3 regions of the Aquabacterium sp. A08 genome follow, and region 3 is predicted to be linked to each of the others. Evidence: riboswitches for the same ligand, from Rfam matches in the RefSeq annotation. Region 3 holds a riboswitch; each other region holds the start of a gene.
What was found. A riboswitch is a leader RNA that binds a small molecule or an ion and turns the genes downstream of it on or off. The one in region 3 is predicted to bind ZMP and ZTP.
Positions count from the first base shown of each region.

Region 1: linked by a shared signal. The riboswitch ahead of glyA (serine hydroxymethyltransferase) and the one ahead of glyA (serine hydroxymethyltransferase) in region 3 are both predicted to bind ZMP and ZTP.
Region 2: linked by a shared signal. The riboswitch ahead of glyA (serine hydroxymethyltransferase) and the one ahead of glyA (serine hydroxymethyltransferase) in region 3 are both predicted to bind ZMP and ZTP.

Region 1 covers NZ_JAAQQT010000639.1:15,463-21,063, forward strand. Annotated here, with positions in the region: gene HA630_RS13485 (MaoC family dehydratase) at 1-186, opposite strand, end outside; gene HA630_RS13490 (sulfite exporter TauE/SafE family protein) at 246-1,016, opposite strand; gene HA630_RS13495 (trimeric intracellular cation channel family protein) at 1,058-1,696, shown strand; gene HA630_RS13500 (DUF1841 family protein) at 1,719-2,153, shown strand; gene HA630_RS13505 (lytic transglycosylase domain-containing protein) at 2,666-3,523, shown strand; ZMP/ZTP riboswitch at 3,531-3,666, shown strand; gene glyA (serine hydroxymethyltransferase) at 3,703-4,947, shown strand; gene nrdR (transcriptional regulator NrdR) at 4,955-5,404, shown strand; gene HA630_RS13520 (riboflavin synthase) at 5,456-5,601, shown strand, end outside.
Region 2 covers NZ_JAAQQT010000616.1:33,447-39,047, forward strand. Annotated here, with positions in the region: gene HA630_RS10775 (DUF1841 family protein) at 1-358, shown strand, start outside; gene HA630_RS10780 (lytic transglycosylase domain-containing protein) at 871-1,728, shown strand; ZMP/ZTP riboswitch at 1,736-1,871, shown strand; gene glyA (serine hydroxymethyltransferase) at 1,908-3,152, shown strand; gene nrdR (transcriptional regulator NrdR) at 3,160-3,609, shown strand; gene HA630_RS10795 (riboflavin synthase) at 3,661-4,302, shown strand; gene ribBA (bifunctional 3,4-dihydroxy-2-butanone-4-phosphate synthase/GTP cyclohydrolase II) at 4,315-5,454, shown strand; gene ribH (6,7-dimethyl-8-ribityllumazine synthase) at 5,456-5,601, shown strand, end outside.
Region 3 covers NZ_JAAQQT010000640.1:15,933-21,533, forward strand. Annotated here, with positions in the region: gene HA630_RS13735 (sulfite exporter TauE/SafE family protein) at 1-546, opposite strand, end outside; gene HA630_RS13740 (trimeric intracellular cation channel family protein) at 588-1,226, shown strand; gene HA630_RS13745 (DUF1841 family protein) at 1,249-1,683, shown strand; gene HA630_RS13750 (lytic transglycosylase domain-containing protein) at 2,196-3,053, shown strand; ZMP/ZTP riboswitch at 3,061-3,196, shown strand; gene glyA (serine hydroxymethyltransferase) at 3,233-4,477, shown strand; gene nrdR (transcriptional regulator NrdR) at 4,485-4,934, shown strand; gene HA630_RS13765 (riboflavin synthase) at 4,986-5,601, shown strand, end outside.

The DNA of each region.
Region 1 (5,601 bases), on a different contig from region 3:
GTGCGCCACAGGCGCGCCGAACGGCCCCTGCCGCGCGCGCTCGGGGTCCACGTGGATCCACTGGTGGTCGCCGGTGGCGTCGGCGAAGCGTTGAACCTGGGCCTGGGTGACTTCGTGCCAGTCGCTCACGGCCACGGGCTGGCCGACGCAGGCCGCGAGTTCGTCGAGGGTGCAAAAAGTGCGCATGCCGCCACTGTAGTCCGAGCGGCGGACGCGCCCTGTCCGGCCAGCGACAGGCCAGCGTCTCAGAACCAGCCGTCCCAAACCAGCTTGACGCCGGTCAGGCCCATGCCCCAGTGGATCAGCCAGTAAAACAGCCGGGCGTCGATGCGGCGCGCCAGCGTCACCCCGATCCAGACCCCCAGCGGCGCCAGCGGCAGCAGCACCAGCGAAGTAGCGAAGTTGCGCGTGTCCAGCAGCCCCAGCCACGCATAGGGCAGCCATTTGCTGAGGTTGACCGCGAAAAACAGAAAAGCCATGGTGGCGGTGAACACCACCGGCCGCAGCCGCAAGGGCAGCACGTAGGCGTTGACCGGCGGGCCGCCCGCGTGCGCCACAAAACTGGTGAAACCGGCGGTGACCGTCAGCACCGCGCCCACCCAACGGGGCGGGGCCGGGGCGTCGGCGCGCGGGGGAAACAGCAGCCGCTGGGCCAGGAACAGCAAGGTGACCACGCCGACGACACCGGCCACCAGTCGGGCATCGACGACCCGGAACAGCACCGTGCCCAGCAGCGTGCCCAGCAGGGCAAACGGCAGCAGAAAGGCCAGCAGCCGGCGGTCCAGGTCTTTGCGGAAGGCGGCCATGCCCAGCACATCCATCACCAGCAGCAACGGCATGAGGATGGCCGCGGCCTGCGGCACGGTCACCGCCAGGGCCATCAAAGGCACCGCGAGCGAACCGAAACCAGAGCCGAATCCGCTTTTGCTGATGCCCATGAGCAGCACGGCCGGCACCGCCACGGCGTAGAACCACGGGTCGGCAATGGGGGCAAAGGGTAAAGCGGCAAAGTCCATGGCTGGGCAGGCATGGTAGCGGAGCGCTACCATCGCAGCCCATGCAAGACCTCAATCCCTGGGCCGAGCACCTGCGTCTGGCGGTCGAAGTGGCCGCCACGCTGGCGTTTGCCCTGTCGGGCCTGTTCGCGGCCGCGCGCAAGCGCCTGGACGCGGTGGGCGTGTTCACCGTGACCTTTCTGGCCGCATTCGGCGGCGGCACCCTGCGCGACCTGCTGCTGGACCAGCGCCCCTTCTTCTGGGCCGCCCACGTGCACTGGCTCTGGGCCCTGATGGCCCTGACCGTGGGCGCCATGCTGTTTGTGCGGCACCGCCACTTCGAGCCCACCGAGCGCGCGATGCAGTGGCCCGACGCGCTGGGCCTGGGCCTGTTCGCGGCCGCCGGGGTGAGCAAGGCCCTGCACAGCGGCTCGCCTATGCTGGTGGCGGTGCTCATGGGCGTGGTCACCGGCGTGTTCGGCGGCGTGCTGCGCGACATGGTGTGCAACGAAATCCCGCGCGCCTTCCACGACCACCAGCCCTACGCGGTCTGCGCCTTTGTGGGCGGCTGGGCCTACGTCGGCTGGTGGCAGTTCAGCGGCTCCCCGAGCCAGGCCCTGCTGGTGTGCGTGCTGGTGACGGCCGGCCTGCGCGGTCTGGCACTGTGGCGCAACTGGTCGCTGCCGGCCTGGCGCATCTGATCCTTTTTTTGAACCGATAGCCATGTTCGCCCCCTCCCAAGCCGATGTGCGCCGCTTCTTCTGTGCGGTGTACGACAAAGCCCAGCACGCCGCGCCGATGGAGGCCATCGAGGTGCTGGCCCATGAGTGGATCCAGCGCCACCCCGAATACCACGCCGAGTTGGCCGACGTGGACGCGGCCTTGCGCCGCATGCACGAGGCCGCCGAAGCGCGCGACAACCCGTTCTTGCACCTGTCCATGCACCTGAGCATCAGTGAACAATGCTCGATCGACCAGCCCCTGGGCATCCGCCAGGCGGTGGAACTGCTGGCCGCGCGGCTCGATTCGGTGCACGACGCCCACCACCAGGTGATGGACTGCCTGGGCCGCATGCTCTGGGAAAGCCAGCGCAGCGGCCGGCCGCCCGACGGGCAGGCCTACATCGACGCGGTGCGGGCCCGCGCGACCCGGGACTGAAAAGAAAAAGCCCCGGCAGGCTGCACCCGCCAGGGCTTTCGGCAGAACCCAGTTCGTGCCGATGGGCGGAATGGAAGTTGGATGTCTCACCCCGCCGGAAGCAAGGTATTGCTTCCCGTTGATTGCCAGGCAATCCAGCGGACTGGACCGCGGGCAGTGGCCGGTGGGAACTGTGCTTGAAGCGTCACCACCGACAGTTTCAGTGTAGTGGCATTGGCCCCTGTGGCCAACTGATTTTGCCAATCGCCCACCCCCCGTTCATTGGCATTTTTTTGCCCACGGGCGCCCCTGCGGCGCCGAATTCATATTCTTTTTATTGCATAAAAAGAATGTTCATAAGTATTGACTGGTAATGTCGATCCCCCTAACATCGCGCCACTTTCATCCGTGAGAACCCTTAGACGCCGCCGAAACCGGCCCAGTTGACCGCACCATGGCGGTCGATGGCGACCCCCCAATCTCGCGCCGCCGGGCTTCAACCGCCCGCCCCGACGCCCAGAAAGGAGAGTGCTATGCCAGCGCCCCAAATGCCCCGCTTGTCCGGGGCCCTGCAAGTGACCCAGACCGCGTTCAAGGACGTGGCCCAGGGTTTTGTGTCCGTGACCCACAACAGCCTGGCCCTGCTGGGCCTGCTGCTCGCCGCCTGCCTGGTGCTGTTCGTCAGCCAGCCGGACCTGCGCAGCAGCGCCGAACGCCAGCTGTTCGGCTGGCTGGAAGAGCGCCAGTCGCAGAACGGCGAGATCCCCGCCGACCCCAGCGCGGTGGACCGCGTGACCGCGACCAACCCCAAGGCCCTGCCCCGCGAGCAGGCCCAGGTGGCCGACTGGCTCAGCCGCAAATACCGCGTGGCGCCGGAACCCATCGGCGCGCTGGTGGCCGAGGCCTTCGAGATCGGCGACCGCGCCCGCCTGGACCCGACGCTGATCCTGGCGGTGATGGCGATCGAATCGCGCTTCAACCCGTTCGCGGCCAGCCCGGTGGGCGCCCAGGGTCTGATGCAGGTGATGACCCGGGTGCATGCCGACAAGTACGAGGACTTCGGTGGCCGCCTGGCCGCGTTCGACCCGGTGAGCAACCTGCGGGTCGGGGCCCAGGTGCTGCAGGAAACCATCCGCCGCGCCGGCAGCGTCGAAGGTGGGCTGCGCCTGTACGTCGGCGCGGTGTCCAGCAGCGGCCAGGACTACATCGACAAGGTCCTGTCGGAGCACGAGCGGCTGCAGCGCGTGGCCCAGGGCCAGCGCGTGGCCTTCAACGCCCACCAGCGCCGCACCGTGGTGCCCACAGGCCCCCAAGCGCCACAGAGCGTTGACGCCGAACTGGAAGCCGAAGCCAGCCCAACCCAGACCGGGGCGCTGCCGCAGGCGTCCTGATAAAATCCCGTTCGCGCGCGACTGGCGATAGGTCCCGCCGGCCCTGGCCGGCGCCAAGTGACTGACGTGGGCTTACCACGGGGAAGCGCGCCGCCCTGCCGTCACCGCCGGCGGGTGTTGTGCCGTTCGCCTGGGCAGCCCTTGGTCACCAAGGGTCATTCGACGACTCCAGGACTGCCATGTACGACCGCAACATCCTCATCGAACAGACCGACCCCGAGCTGTTCGCCGCCATCCAGGCCGAAAACGCGCGCCAGGAACACCACATCGAGCTGATCGCCAGCGAAAACTACGCCTCGCCGGCCGTGATGGCTGCCCAGGGCACCCAACTCACCAACAAGTACGCCGAGGGCTACCCCGGCAAGCGCTACTACGGCGGCTGCGAGTACGTGGACGTGGCCGAACAACTGGCCATCGACCGCGTCAAGCAACTGTTCGGTGCCGACGCCGCCAACGTGCAGCCGCACTGCGGCGCCTCGGCCAACGAGGCCGTGTTCCTGGCCTTCCTCAAGCCCGGCGACACCATCATGGGCATGAGCCTGGCCGAAGGCGGCCACCTGACCCACGGCATGCCGCTGAACATGTCGGGCAAGTGGTTCAACGTCGTGTCCTACGGCCTGAACGCCCAGGAAGAAATCGACTACGACGCCATGGAAGCCAAGGCGCGCGAGCACCGCCCCAAGCTGATCGTGGCCGGCGCGTCCGCCTACAGCCTGCGCATCGATTTCGAGCGTTTCGCGAAGATCGCCAAGGAAATCGGCGCCATCTTCATGGTGGACATGGCCCACTACGCCGGCTTGATCGCCGCGGGCGTGTACCCCAACCCGGTGCCGTTCGCCGACGTGGTGACCTCCACCACCCACAAGAGCCTGCGCGGCCCGCGCGGCGGCATCATCCTGATGAAGGCCGAGCACGAGAAGGCCATCAACAGCGCCATCTTCCCCGGCCTGCAGGGCGGCCCGCTGATGCACGTCATTGCCGCCAAGGCCGTGGCCTTCAAGGAAGCCTTGACCCCCGAATTCAAGGCCTACCAGCAACAGGTCGTGAAGAACGCACAGATCGTGGCCGAAACGCTGACCCAGCGCGGTCTGCGCATCGTCAGCGGCCGCACCGAAAGCCACGTGATGCTGGTGGACCTGCGCGCCAAGGGCATCACCGGCAAGGAAGCCGAGGCCGTGCTGGGTGCCGCCCACATGACCATCAACAAGAACGCGATTCCGAATGACCCGGAAAAGCCGATGGTGACCAGCGGCGTGCGCATCGGCACCCCGGCCATGACCACCCGCGGCTTCAAGGACGAAGAGGCCCGCGCCACCGCCCACCTGATCGCCGACGTGCTGGACAACCCGCGCGACCCGGCCAACATCGAAGCGGTGCGTGCCAAGGTCAACGCCCTGACCGCCCGCTTCCCGGTGTACAAGTAAACCGGCCATGAAGTGCCCCTTCTGCGGCCACGCCGACACCCAGGTGGTGGAGACGCGTGTCGCCGAGGAGGGGACCTTCATCCGCCGCCGACGCCGCTGCGGCGCCTGCGACAAACGCTTCACCACCTACGAACGGCCGGAGGTCACCTTCCCGGCCGTGGTGAAAAAGGACGGCCGGCGCATCGACTACGACCCGGCCAAACTGCGCGCCAGCTTCGCCCTGGCCCTGCGCAAACGCCCCGTCAGCACCGAACAGGTGGACGCGGCCATGGAACACATCGAGGAAAAGCTGCTGAGCCTGCCCGCGCGCGAGGTGCCCTCGCACCGCCTGGGCGAAATGGTGATGCGCGAGCTGAAAAAACTCGACCAAGTGGCCTACATCCGCTTCGCCAGCGTGTACCGCAGCTTCGAGGACATCGACGAGTTCAAGACCCTGGTCGACGAAGTGCGCCAGTGACCGGCCGGCCACCGCCGCCCGGGGCCGGGCCAATCCTGCGACAATAGCGGGATGTTCACCGGCATCATCACCGGCGTGGGGCGCATCGCCGCCGTCCACCCCTTGGGTTCTTCTTCGCAACACGGCAAACGCCTGACCCTGGAGGCGCCGCCCGGCTACCTCGACGACGTGGGCCTGGGCGACAGCATCGCGCTCAA
Region 2 (5,601 bases), on a different contig from region 3:
GGAGGCCATCGAGGTGCTGGCCCATGAGTGGATCCAGCGCCACCCCGAATACCACGCCGAGTTGGCCGACGTGGACGCGGCCTTGCGCCGCATGCACGAGGCCGCCGAAGCGCGCGACAACCCGTTCTTGCACCTGTCCATGCACCTGAGCATCAGTGAACAATGCTCGATCGACCAGCCCCTGGGCATCCGCCAGGCGGTGGAACTGCTGGCCGCGCGGCTCGATTCGGTGCACGACGCCCACCACCAGGTGATGGACTGCCTGGGCCGCATGCTCTGGGAAAGCCAGCGCAGCGGCCGGCCGCCCGACGGGCAGGCCTACATCGACGCGGTGCGGGCCCGCGCGACCCGGGACTGAAAAGAAAAAGCCCCGGCAGGCTGCACCCGCCAGGGCTTTCGGCAGAACCCAGTTCGTGCCGATGGGCGGAATGGAAGTTGGATGTCTCACCCCGCCGGAAGCAAGGTATTGCTTCCCGTTGATTGCCAGGCAATCCAGCGGACTGGACCGCGGGCAGTGGCCGGTGGGAACTGTGCTTGAAGCGTCACCACCGACAGTTTCAGTGTAGTGGCATTGGCCCCTGTGGCCAACTGATTTTGCCAATCGCCCACCCCCCGTTCATTGGCATTTTTTTGCCCACGGGCGCCCCTGCGGCGCCGAATTCATATTCTTTTTATTGCATAAAAAGAATGTTCATAAGTATTGACTGGTAATGTCGATCCCCCTAACATCGCGCCACTTTCATCCGTGAGAACCCTTAGACGCCGCCGAAACCGGCCCAGTTGACCGCACCATGGCGGTCGATGGCGACCCCCCAATCTCGCGCCGCCGGGCTTCAACCGCCCGCCCCGACGCCCAGAAAGGAGAGTGCTATGCCAGCGCCCCAAATGCCCCGCTTGTCCGGGGCCCTGCAAGTGACCCAGACCGCGTTCAAGGACGTGGCCCAGGGTTTTGTGTCCGTGACCCACAACAGCCTGGCCCTGCTGGGCCTGCTGCTCGCCGCCTGCCTGGTGCTGTTCGTCAGCCAGCCGGACCTGCGCAGCAGCGCCGAACGCCAGCTGTTCGGCTGGCTGGAAGAGCGCCAGTCGCAGAACGGCGAGATCCCCGCCGACCCCAGCGCGGTGGACCGCGTGACCGCGACCAACCCCAAGGCCCTGCCCCGCGAGCAGGCCCAGGTGGCCGACTGGCTCAGCCGCAAATACCGCGTGGCGCCGGAACCCATCGGCGCGCTGGTGGCCGAGGCCTTCGAGATCGGCGACCGCGCCCGCCTGGACCCGACGCTGATCCTGGCGGTGATGGCGATCGAATCGCGCTTCAACCCGTTCGCGGCCAGCCCGGTGGGCGCCCAGGGTCTGATGCAGGTGATGACCCGGGTGCATGCCGACAAGTACGAGGACTTCGGTGGCCGCCTGGCCGCGTTCGACCCGGTGAGCAACCTGCGGGTCGGGGCCCAGGTGCTGCAGGAAACCATCCGCCGCGCCGGCAGCGTCGAAGGTGGGCTGCGCCTGTACGTCGGCGCGGTGTCCAGCAGCGGCCAGGACTACATCGACAAGGTCCTGTCGGAGCACGAGCGGCTGCAGCGCGTGGCCCAGGGCCAGCGCGTGGCCTTCAACGCCCACCAGCGCCGCACCGTGGTGCCCACAGGCCCCCAAGCGCCACAGAGCGTTGACGCCGAACTGGAAGCCGAAGCCAGCCCAACCCAGACCGGGGCGCTGCCGCAGGCGTCCTGATAAAATCCCGTTCGCGCGCGACTGGCGATAGGTCCCGCCGGCCCTGGCCGGCGCCAAGTGACTGACGTGGGCTTACCACGGGGAAGCGCGCCGCCCTGCCGTCACCGCCGGCGGGTGTTGTGCCGTTCGCCTGGGCAGCCCTTGGTCACCAAGGGTCATTCGACGACTCCAGGACTGCCATGTACGACCGCAACATCCTCATCGAACAGACCGACCCCGAGCTGTTCGCCGCCATCCAGGCCGAAAACGCGCGCCAGGAACACCACATCGAGCTGATCGCCAGCGAAAACTACGCCTCGCCGGCCGTGATGGCTGCCCAGGGCACCCAACTCACCAACAAGTACGCCGAGGGCTACCCCGGCAAGCGCTACTACGGCGGCTGCGAGTACGTGGACGTGGCCGAACAACTGGCCATCGACCGCGTCAAGCAACTGTTCGGTGCCGACGCCGCCAACGTGCAGCCGCACTGCGGCGCCTCGGCCAACGAGGCCGTGTTCCTGGCCTTCCTCAAGCCCGGCGACACCATCATGGGCATGAGCCTGGCCGAAGGCGGCCACCTGACCCACGGCATGCCGCTGAACATGTCGGGCAAGTGGTTCAACGTCGTGTCCTACGGCCTGAACGCCCAGGAAGAAATCGACTACGACGCCATGGAAGCCAAGGCGCGCGAGCACCGCCCCAAGCTGATCGTGGCCGGCGCGTCCGCCTACAGCCTGCGCATCGATTTCGAGCGTTTCGCGAAGATCGCCAAGGAAATCGGCGCCATCTTCATGGTGGACATGGCCCACTACGCCGGCTTGATCGCCGCGGGCGTGTACCCCAACCCGGTGCCGTTCGCCGACGTGGTGACCTCCACCACCCACAAGAGCCTGCGCGGCCCGCGCGGCGGCATCATCCTGATGAAGGCCGAGCACGAGAAGGCCATCAACAGCGCCATCTTCCCCGGCCTGCAGGGCGGCCCGCTGATGCACGTCATTGCCGCCAAGGCCGTGGCCTTCAAGGAAGCCTTGACCCCCGAATTCAAGGCCTACCAGCAACAGGTCGTGAAGAACGCACAGATCGTGGCCGAAACGCTGACCCAGCGCGGTCTGCGCATCGTCAGCGGCCGCACCGAAAGCCACGTGATGCTGGTGGACCTGCGCGCCAAGGGCATCACCGGCAAGGAAGCCGAGGCCGTGCTGGGTGCCGCCCACATGACCATCAACAAGAACGCGATTCCGAATGACCCGGAAAAGCCGATGGTGACCAGCGGCGTGCGCATCGGCACCCCGGCCATGACCACCCGCGGCTTCAAGGACGAAGAGGCCCGCGCCACCGCCCACCTGATCGCCGACGTGCTGGACAACCCGCGCGACCCGGCCAACATCGAAGCGGTGCGTGCCAAGGTCAACGCCCTGACCGCCCGCTTCCCGGTGTACAAGTAAACCGGCCATGAAGTGCCCCTTCTGCGGCCACGCCGACACCCAGGTGGTGGAGACGCGTGTCGCCGAGGAGGGGACCTTCATCCGCCGCCGACGCCGCTGCGGCGCCTGCGACAAACGCTTCACCACCTACGAACGGCCGGAGGTCACCTTCCCGGCCGTGGTGAAAAAGGACGGCCGGCGCATCGACTACGACCCGGCCAAACTGCGCGCCAGCTTCGCCCTGGCCCTGCGCAAACGCCCCGTCAGCACCGAACAGGTGGACGCGGCCATGGAACACATCGAGGAAAAGCTGCTGAGCCTGCCCGCGCGCGAGGTGCCCTCGCACCGCCTGGGCGAAATGGTGATGCGCGAGCTGAAAAAACTCGACCAAGTGGCCTACATCCGCTTCGCCAGCGTGTACCGCAGCTTCGAGGACATCGACGAGTTCAAGACCCTGGTCGACGAAGTGCGCCAGTGACCGGCCGGCCACCGCCGCCCGGGGCCGGGCCAATCCTGCGACAATAGCGGGATGTTCACCGGCATCATCACCGGCGTGGGGCGCATCGCCGCCGTCCACCCCTTGGGTTCTTCTTCGCAACACGGCAAACGCCTGACCCTGGAGGCGCCGCCCGGCTACCTCGACGACGTGGGCCTGGGCGACAGCATCGCGCTCAACGGCGCCTGCATGACCGTGACCACCCTGGACCCGGCGCAGCAGCGCTTCACCATCGACATCTCGGCCGAATCGCTGGACAAGACCGCCGGTCTGGACCAGCCCGGCCCGGTGAACCTGGAAAAGGCGCTGCGCGCCCACGACCGCCTGGGCGGGCACATCGTGTCGGGCCACGTGGACGGTATCGGGCACGTCAGCCACTTTGCGCGCGTGGGCGAAAGCTGGGAACTGCGGGTGCGGGCGCCCGCCGCCCTGGGCAAGTACCTGGCCTACAAAGGCTCGATCACCGTCAACGGCGTGAGCCTGACCGTCAACCGGGTGCAAGACCTGCCCGAAGGCTGCGAATGCAGCATCAACCTGATCCCGCACACGGTGGAACACACCGCCCTGGGCCAGCTGCAAAGCGGCAGCCCGGTGAACCTGGAAATCGACCTGATCGCGCGCTACGTCGAGCGCATGCTGGGCGCCCCGGCCACCGCCGCGACGGCCAGCGCCTGAACCCCACCTCCCATGACCACCCCCAACACCCCTCTGGCGCCGGTCGCCATCTCGCCCGTGGAAGACATCGTTGCCGACATGAAGGCCGGCAAGATCGTCATCCTGGTGGACGAGGAAGACCGCGAGAACGAAGGCGACCTGGTGCTCGCCGCCGACCACGTGACGCCCGAAGCGATCAACTTCATGGCGCGCTTTGGCCGCGGCCTGATCTGCCTGACGCTGACGCGCGAACGCTGCGAACGCCTGCAACTGCCGCCCATGGTGCCGCGCAACGGCACCAAAATGGGCACGGCCTTCACCGTGTCCATCGAAGCGGCCGAGGGCGTGACCACCGGCATTTCGGCCGCCGACCGCGCCCGCACCGTGCAGGTGGCGGTGGCCGCCAACGCCCAAGCCGCCGATCTGGTGCAGCCTGGTCACATCTTCCCGCTGCAGGCGGTCGAGGGCGGGGTGCTGATGCGCGCCGGCCACACCGAAGCCGGCTGCGACCTGGCGGCCATGGCCGGCTGCTCGCCGTCGGCGGTGATCTGCGAGATCATGAAGGACGACGGCACCATGGCGCGCCTACCGGACCTGCAGCTGTTCGCCGCCGAGCACGGCCTGAAGATCGGCACCATTGCCGACCTGATCGAACACCGCAGCCGGGTGGAAAGCCTGGTGGAGAAGGTGGGCCAGCGCCCGCTGCAGACGGCGTTTGGCGAGTTCACCGCGCACGCCTACCGCGACCAGCCCAGCGGCGCGGTGCACCTGGCCCTGGTCAAGGGCAGCTGGGGCGCCACCGACACGGTGAGCGTGCGGGTACACGAGCCGTTGAGCGTGCTGGACGCGCTGGAGGTGGACCGCGCCATGCACTCCTGGACGCTGGAAACCAGCCTGCGCCACATGGCCGACCGGGGCCGCGGCGTGGTGGTGCTGCTGAACTGTGGCGAAAGCGGTGAGCAGCTGCTGGCGCAGTTCGAGGGCACCGCCCGCTCGGCGCAAGCGCCGGAGCGCGGCCGCATGGACCTGCGCACCTACGGCGTGGGCGCGCAAATCCTGCGCGACTGCGGCGTGCACAAGATGCAGTTGCTGGGCACGCCGCGGCGCATGCCCAGCATGACCGGCTACGGCCTGGAAGTGACCGGCTTTTTGAGCAAAACCGAAGGAAATTGAGATGTTGGGTGCCAACAAGGGCAGCGCCGGTGCGCTGGACGGAACGAATTTGCGCATCGGCGTCGTGCAGGCGCGCTTCAACCAGGGCATCACCGACGCCCTGGCGCAGGCCTGCGTGGGTGAGCTGCAGGCCCTGGGCGTGCAGGC
Region 3 (5,601 bases):
AAAAGCCATGGTGGCGGTGAACACCACCGGCCGCAGCCGCAAGGGCAGCACGTAGGCGTTGACCGGCGGGCCGCCCGCGTGCGCCACAAAACTGGTGAAACCGGCGGTGACCGTCAGCACCGCGCCCACCCAACGGGGCGGGGCCGGGGCGTCGGCGCGCGGGGGAAACAGCAGCCGCTGGGCCAGGAACAGCAAGGTGACCACGCCGACGACACCGGCCACCAGTCGGGCATCGACGACCCGGAACAGCACCGTGCCCAGCAGCGTGCCCAGCAGGGCAAACGGCAGCAGAAAGGCCAGCAGCCGGCGGTCCAGGTCTTTGCGGAAGGCGGCCATGCCCAGCACATCCATCACCAGCAGCAACGGCATGAGGATGGCCGCGGCCTGCGGCACGGTCACCGCCAGGGCCATCAAAGGCACCGCGAGCGAACCGAAACCAGAGCCGAATCCGCTTTTGCTGATGCCCATGAGCAGCACGGCCGGCACCGCCACGGCGTAGAACCACGGGTCGGCAATGGGGGCAAAGGGTAAAGCGGCAAAGTCCATGGCTGGGCAGGCATGGTAGCGGAGCGCTACCATCGCAGCCCATGCAAGACCTCAATCCCTGGGCCGAGCACCTGCGTCTGGCGGTCGAAGTGGCCGCCACGCTGGCGTTTGCCCTGTCGGGCCTGTTCGCGGCCGCGCGCAAGCGCCTGGACGCGGTGGGCGTGTTCACCGTGACCTTTCTGGCCGCATTCGGCGGCGGCACCCTGCGCGACCTGCTGCTGGACCAGCGCCCCTTCTTCTGGGCCGCCCACGTGCACTGGCTCTGGGCCCTGATGGCCCTGACCGTGGGCGCCATGCTGTTTGTGCGGCACCGCCACTTCGAGCCCACCGAGCGCGCGATGCAGTGGCCCGACGCGCTGGGCCTGGGCCTGTTCGCGGCCGCCGGGGTGAGCAAGGCCCTGCACAGCGGCTCGCCTATGCTGGTGGCGGTGCTCATGGGCGTGGTCACCGGCGTGTTCGGCGGCGTGCTGCGCGACATGGTGTGCAACGAAATCCCGCGCGCCTTCCACGACCACCAGCCCTACGCGGTCTGCGCCTTTGTGGGCGGCTGGGCCTACGTCGGCTGGTGGCAGTTCAGCGGCTCCCCGAGCCAGGCCCTGCTGGTGTGCGTGCTGGTGACGGCCGGCCTGCGCGGTCTGGCACTGTGGCGCAACTGGTCGCTGCCGGCCTGGCGCATCTGATCCTTTTTTTGAACCGATAGCCATGTTCGCCCCCTCCCAAGCCGATGTGCGCCGCTTCTTCTGTGCGGTGTACGACAAAGCCCAGCACGCCGCGCCGATGGAGGCCATCGAGGTGCTGGCCCATGAGTGGATCCAGCGCCACCCCGAATACCACGCCGAGTTGGCCGACGTGGACGCGGCCTTGCGCCGCATGCACGAGGCCGCCGAAGCGCGCGACAACCCGTTCTTGCACCTGTCCATGCACCTGAGCATCAGTGAACAATGCTCGATCGACCAGCCCCTGGGCATCCGCCAGGCGGTGGAACTGCTGGCCGCGCGGCTCGATTCGGTGCACGACGCCCACCACCAGGTGATGGACTGCCTGGGCCGCATGCTCTGGGAAAGCCAGCGCAGCGGCCGGCCGCCCGACGGGCAGGCCTACATCGACGCGGTGCGGGCCCGCGCGACCCGGGACTGAAAAGAAAAAGCCCCGGCAGGCTGCACCCGCCAGGGCTTTCGGCAGAACCCAGTTCGTGCCGATGGGCGGAATGGAAGTTGGATGTCTCACCCCGCCGGAAGCAAGGTATTGCTTCCCGTTGATTGCCAGGCAATCCAGCGGACTGGACCGCGGGCAGTGGCCGGTGGGAACTGTGCTTGAAGCGTCACCACCGACAGTTTCAGTGTAGTGGCATTGGCCCCTGTGGCCAACTGATTTTGCCAATCGCCCACCCCCCGTTCATTGGCATTTTTTTGCCCACGGGCGCCCCTGCGGCGCCGAATTCATATTCTTTTTATTGCATAAAAAGAATGTTCATAAGTATTGACTGGTAATGTCGATCCCCCTAACATCGCGCCACTTTCATCCGTGAGAACCCTTAGACGCCGCCGAAACCGGCCCAGTTGACCGCACCATGGCGGTCGATGGCGACCCCCCAATCTCGCGCCGCCGGGCTTCAACCGCCCGCCCCGACGCCCAGAAAGGAGAGTGCTATGCCAGCGCCCCAAATGCCCCGCTTGTCCGGGGCCCTGCAAGTGACCCAGACCGCGTTCAAGGACGTGGCCCAGGGTTTTGTGTCCGTGACCCACAACAGCCTGGCCCTGCTGGGCCTGCTGCTCGCCGCCTGCCTGGTGCTGTTCGTCAGCCAGCCGGACCTGCGCAGCAGCGCCGAACGCCAGCTGTTCGGCTGGCTGGAAGAGCGCCAGTCGCAGAACGGCGAGATCCCCGCCGACCCCAGCGCGGTGGACCGCGTGACCGCGACCAACCCCAAGGCCCTGCCCCGCGAGCAGGCCCAGGTGGCCGACTGGCTCAGCCGCAAATACCGCGTGGCGCCGGAACCCATCGGCGCGCTGGTGGCCGAGGCCTTCGAGATCGGCGACCGCGCCCGCCTGGACCCGACGCTGATCCTGGCGGTGATGGCGATCGAATCGCGCTTCAACCCGTTCGCGGCCAGCCCGGTGGGCGCCCAGGGTCTGATGCAGGTGATGACCCGGGTGCATGCCGACAAGTACGAGGACTTCGGTGGCCGCCTGGCCGCGTTCGACCCGGTGAGCAACCTGCGGGTCGGGGCCCAGGTGCTGCAGGAAACCATCCGCCGCGCCGGCAGCGTCGAAGGTGGGCTGCGCCTGTACGTCGGCGCGGTGTCCAGCAGCGGCCAGGACTACATCGACAAGGTCCTGTCGGAGCACGAGCGGCTGCAGCGCGTGGCCCAGGGCCAGCGCGTGGCCTTCAACGCCCACCAGCGCCGCACCGTGGTGCCCACAGGCCCCCAAGCGCCACAGAGCGTTGACGCCGAACTGGAAGCCGAAGCCAGCCCAACCCAGACCGGGGCGCTGCCGCAGGCGTCCTGATAAAATCCCGTTCGCGCGCGACTGGCGATAGGTCCCGCCGGCCCTGGCCGGCGCCAAGTGACTGACGTGGGCTTACCACGGGGAAGCGCGCCGCCCTGCCGTCACCGCCGGCGGGTGTTGTGCCGTTCGCCTGGGCAGCCCTTGGTCACCAAGGGTCATTCGACGACTCCAGGACTGCCATGTACGACCGCAACATCCTCATCGAACAGACCGACCCCGAGCTGTTCGCCGCCATCCAGGCCGAAAACGCGCGCCAGGAACACCACATCGAGCTGATCGCCAGCGAAAACTACGCCTCGCCGGCCGTGATGGCTGCCCAGGGCACCCAACTCACCAACAAGTACGCCGAGGGCTACCCCGGCAAGCGCTACTACGGCGGCTGCGAGTACGTGGACGTGGCCGAACAACTGGCCATCGACCGCGTCAAGCAACTGTTCGGTGCCGACGCCGCCAACGTGCAGCCGCACTGCGGCGCCTCGGCCAACGAGGCCGTGTTCCTGGCCTTCCTCAAGCCCGGCGACACCATCATGGGCATGAGCCTGGCCGAAGGCGGCCACCTGACCCACGGCATGCCGCTGAACATGTCGGGCAAGTGGTTCAACGTCGTGTCCTACGGCCTGAACGCCCAGGAAGAAATCGACTACGACGCCATGGAAGCCAAGGCGCGCGAGCACCGCCCCAAGCTGATCGTGGCCGGCGCGTCCGCCTACAGCCTGCGCATCGATTTCGAGCGTTTCGCGAAGATCGCCAAGGAAATCGGCGCCATCTTCATGGTGGACATGGCCCACTACGCCGGCTTGATCGCCGCGGGCGTGTACCCCAACCCGGTGCCGTTCGCCGACGTGGTGACCTCCACCACCCACAAGAGCCTGCGCGGCCCGCGCGGCGGCATCATCCTGATGAAGGCCGAGCACGAGAAGGCCATCAACAGCGCCATCTTCCCCGGCCTGCAGGGCGGCCCGCTGATGCACGTCATTGCCGCCAAGGCCGTGGCCTTCAAGGAAGCCTTGACCCCCGAATTCAAGGCCTACCAGCAACAGGTCGTGAAGAACGCACAGATCGTGGCCGAAACGCTGACCCAGCGCGGTCTGCGCATCGTCAGCGGCCGCACCGAAAGCCACGTGATGCTGGTGGACCTGCGCGCCAAGGGCATCACCGGCAAGGAAGCCGAGGCCGTGCTGGGTGCCGCCCACATGACCATCAACAAGAACGCGATTCCGAATGACCCGGAAAAGCCGATGGTGACCAGCGGCGTGCGCATCGGCACCCCGGCCATGACCACCCGCGGCTTCAAGGACGAAGAGGCCCGCGCCACCGCCCACCTGATCGCCGACGTGCTGGACAACCCGCGCGACCCGGCCAACATCGAAGCGGTGCGTGCCAAGGTCAACGCCCTGACCGCCCGCTTCCCGGTGTACAAGTAAACCGGCCATGAAGTGCCCCTTCTGCGGCCACGCCGACACCCAGGTGGTGGAGACGCGTGTCGCCGAGGAGGGGACCTTCATCCGCCGCCGACGCCGCTGCGGCGCCTGCGACAAACGCTTCACCACCTACGAACGGCCGGAGGTCACCTTCCCGGCCGTGGTGAAAAAGGACGGCCGGCGCATCGACTACGACCCGGCCAAACTGCGCGCCAGCTTCGCCCTGGCCCTGCGCAAACGCCCCGTCAGCACCGAACAGGTGGACGCGGCCATGGAACACATCGAGGAAAAGCTGCTGAGCCTGCCCGCGCGCGAGGTGCCCTCGCACCGCCTGGGCGAAATGGTGATGCGCGAGCTGAAAAAACTCGACCAAGTGGCCTACATCCGCTTCGCCAGCGTGTACCGCAGCTTCGAGGACATCGACGAGTTCAAGACCCTGGTCGACGAAGTGCGCCAGTGACCGGCCGGCCACCGCCGCCCGGGGCCGGGCCAATCCTGCGACAATAGCGGGATGTTCACCGGCATCATCACCGGCGTGGGGCGCATCGCCGCCGTCCACCCCTTGGGTTCTTCTTCGCAACACGGCAAACGCCTGACCCTGGAGGCGCCGCCCGGCTACCTCGACGACGTGGGCCTGGGCGACAGCATCGCGCTCAACGGCGCCTGCATGACCGTGACCACCCTGGACCCGGCGCAGCAGCGCTTCACCATCGACATCTCGGCCGAATCGCTGGACAAGACCGCCGGTCTGGACCAGCCCGGCCCGGTGAACCTGGAAAAGGCGCTGCGCGCCCACGACCGCCTGGGCGGGCACATCGTGTCGGGCCACGTGGACGGTATCGGGCACGTCAGCCACTTTGCGCGCGTGGGCGAAAGCTGGGAACTGCGGGTGCGGGCGCCCGCCGCCCTGGGCAAGTACCTGGCCTACAAAGGCTCGATCACCGTCAACGGCGTGAGCCTGACCGTCAACCGGGTGCAAGACCTGCCCGAAGGCTGCGAATGCAGCATCAACCTGATCCCGCACACGGTGGAACACACCGCCCTGGGCCAGCTGCAAAGCGGCAGCCCGGTGAACCTGGAAATCGACCTGATCGCGCGCTACGTCGAGCGCATGCTGGGCGCCCCGG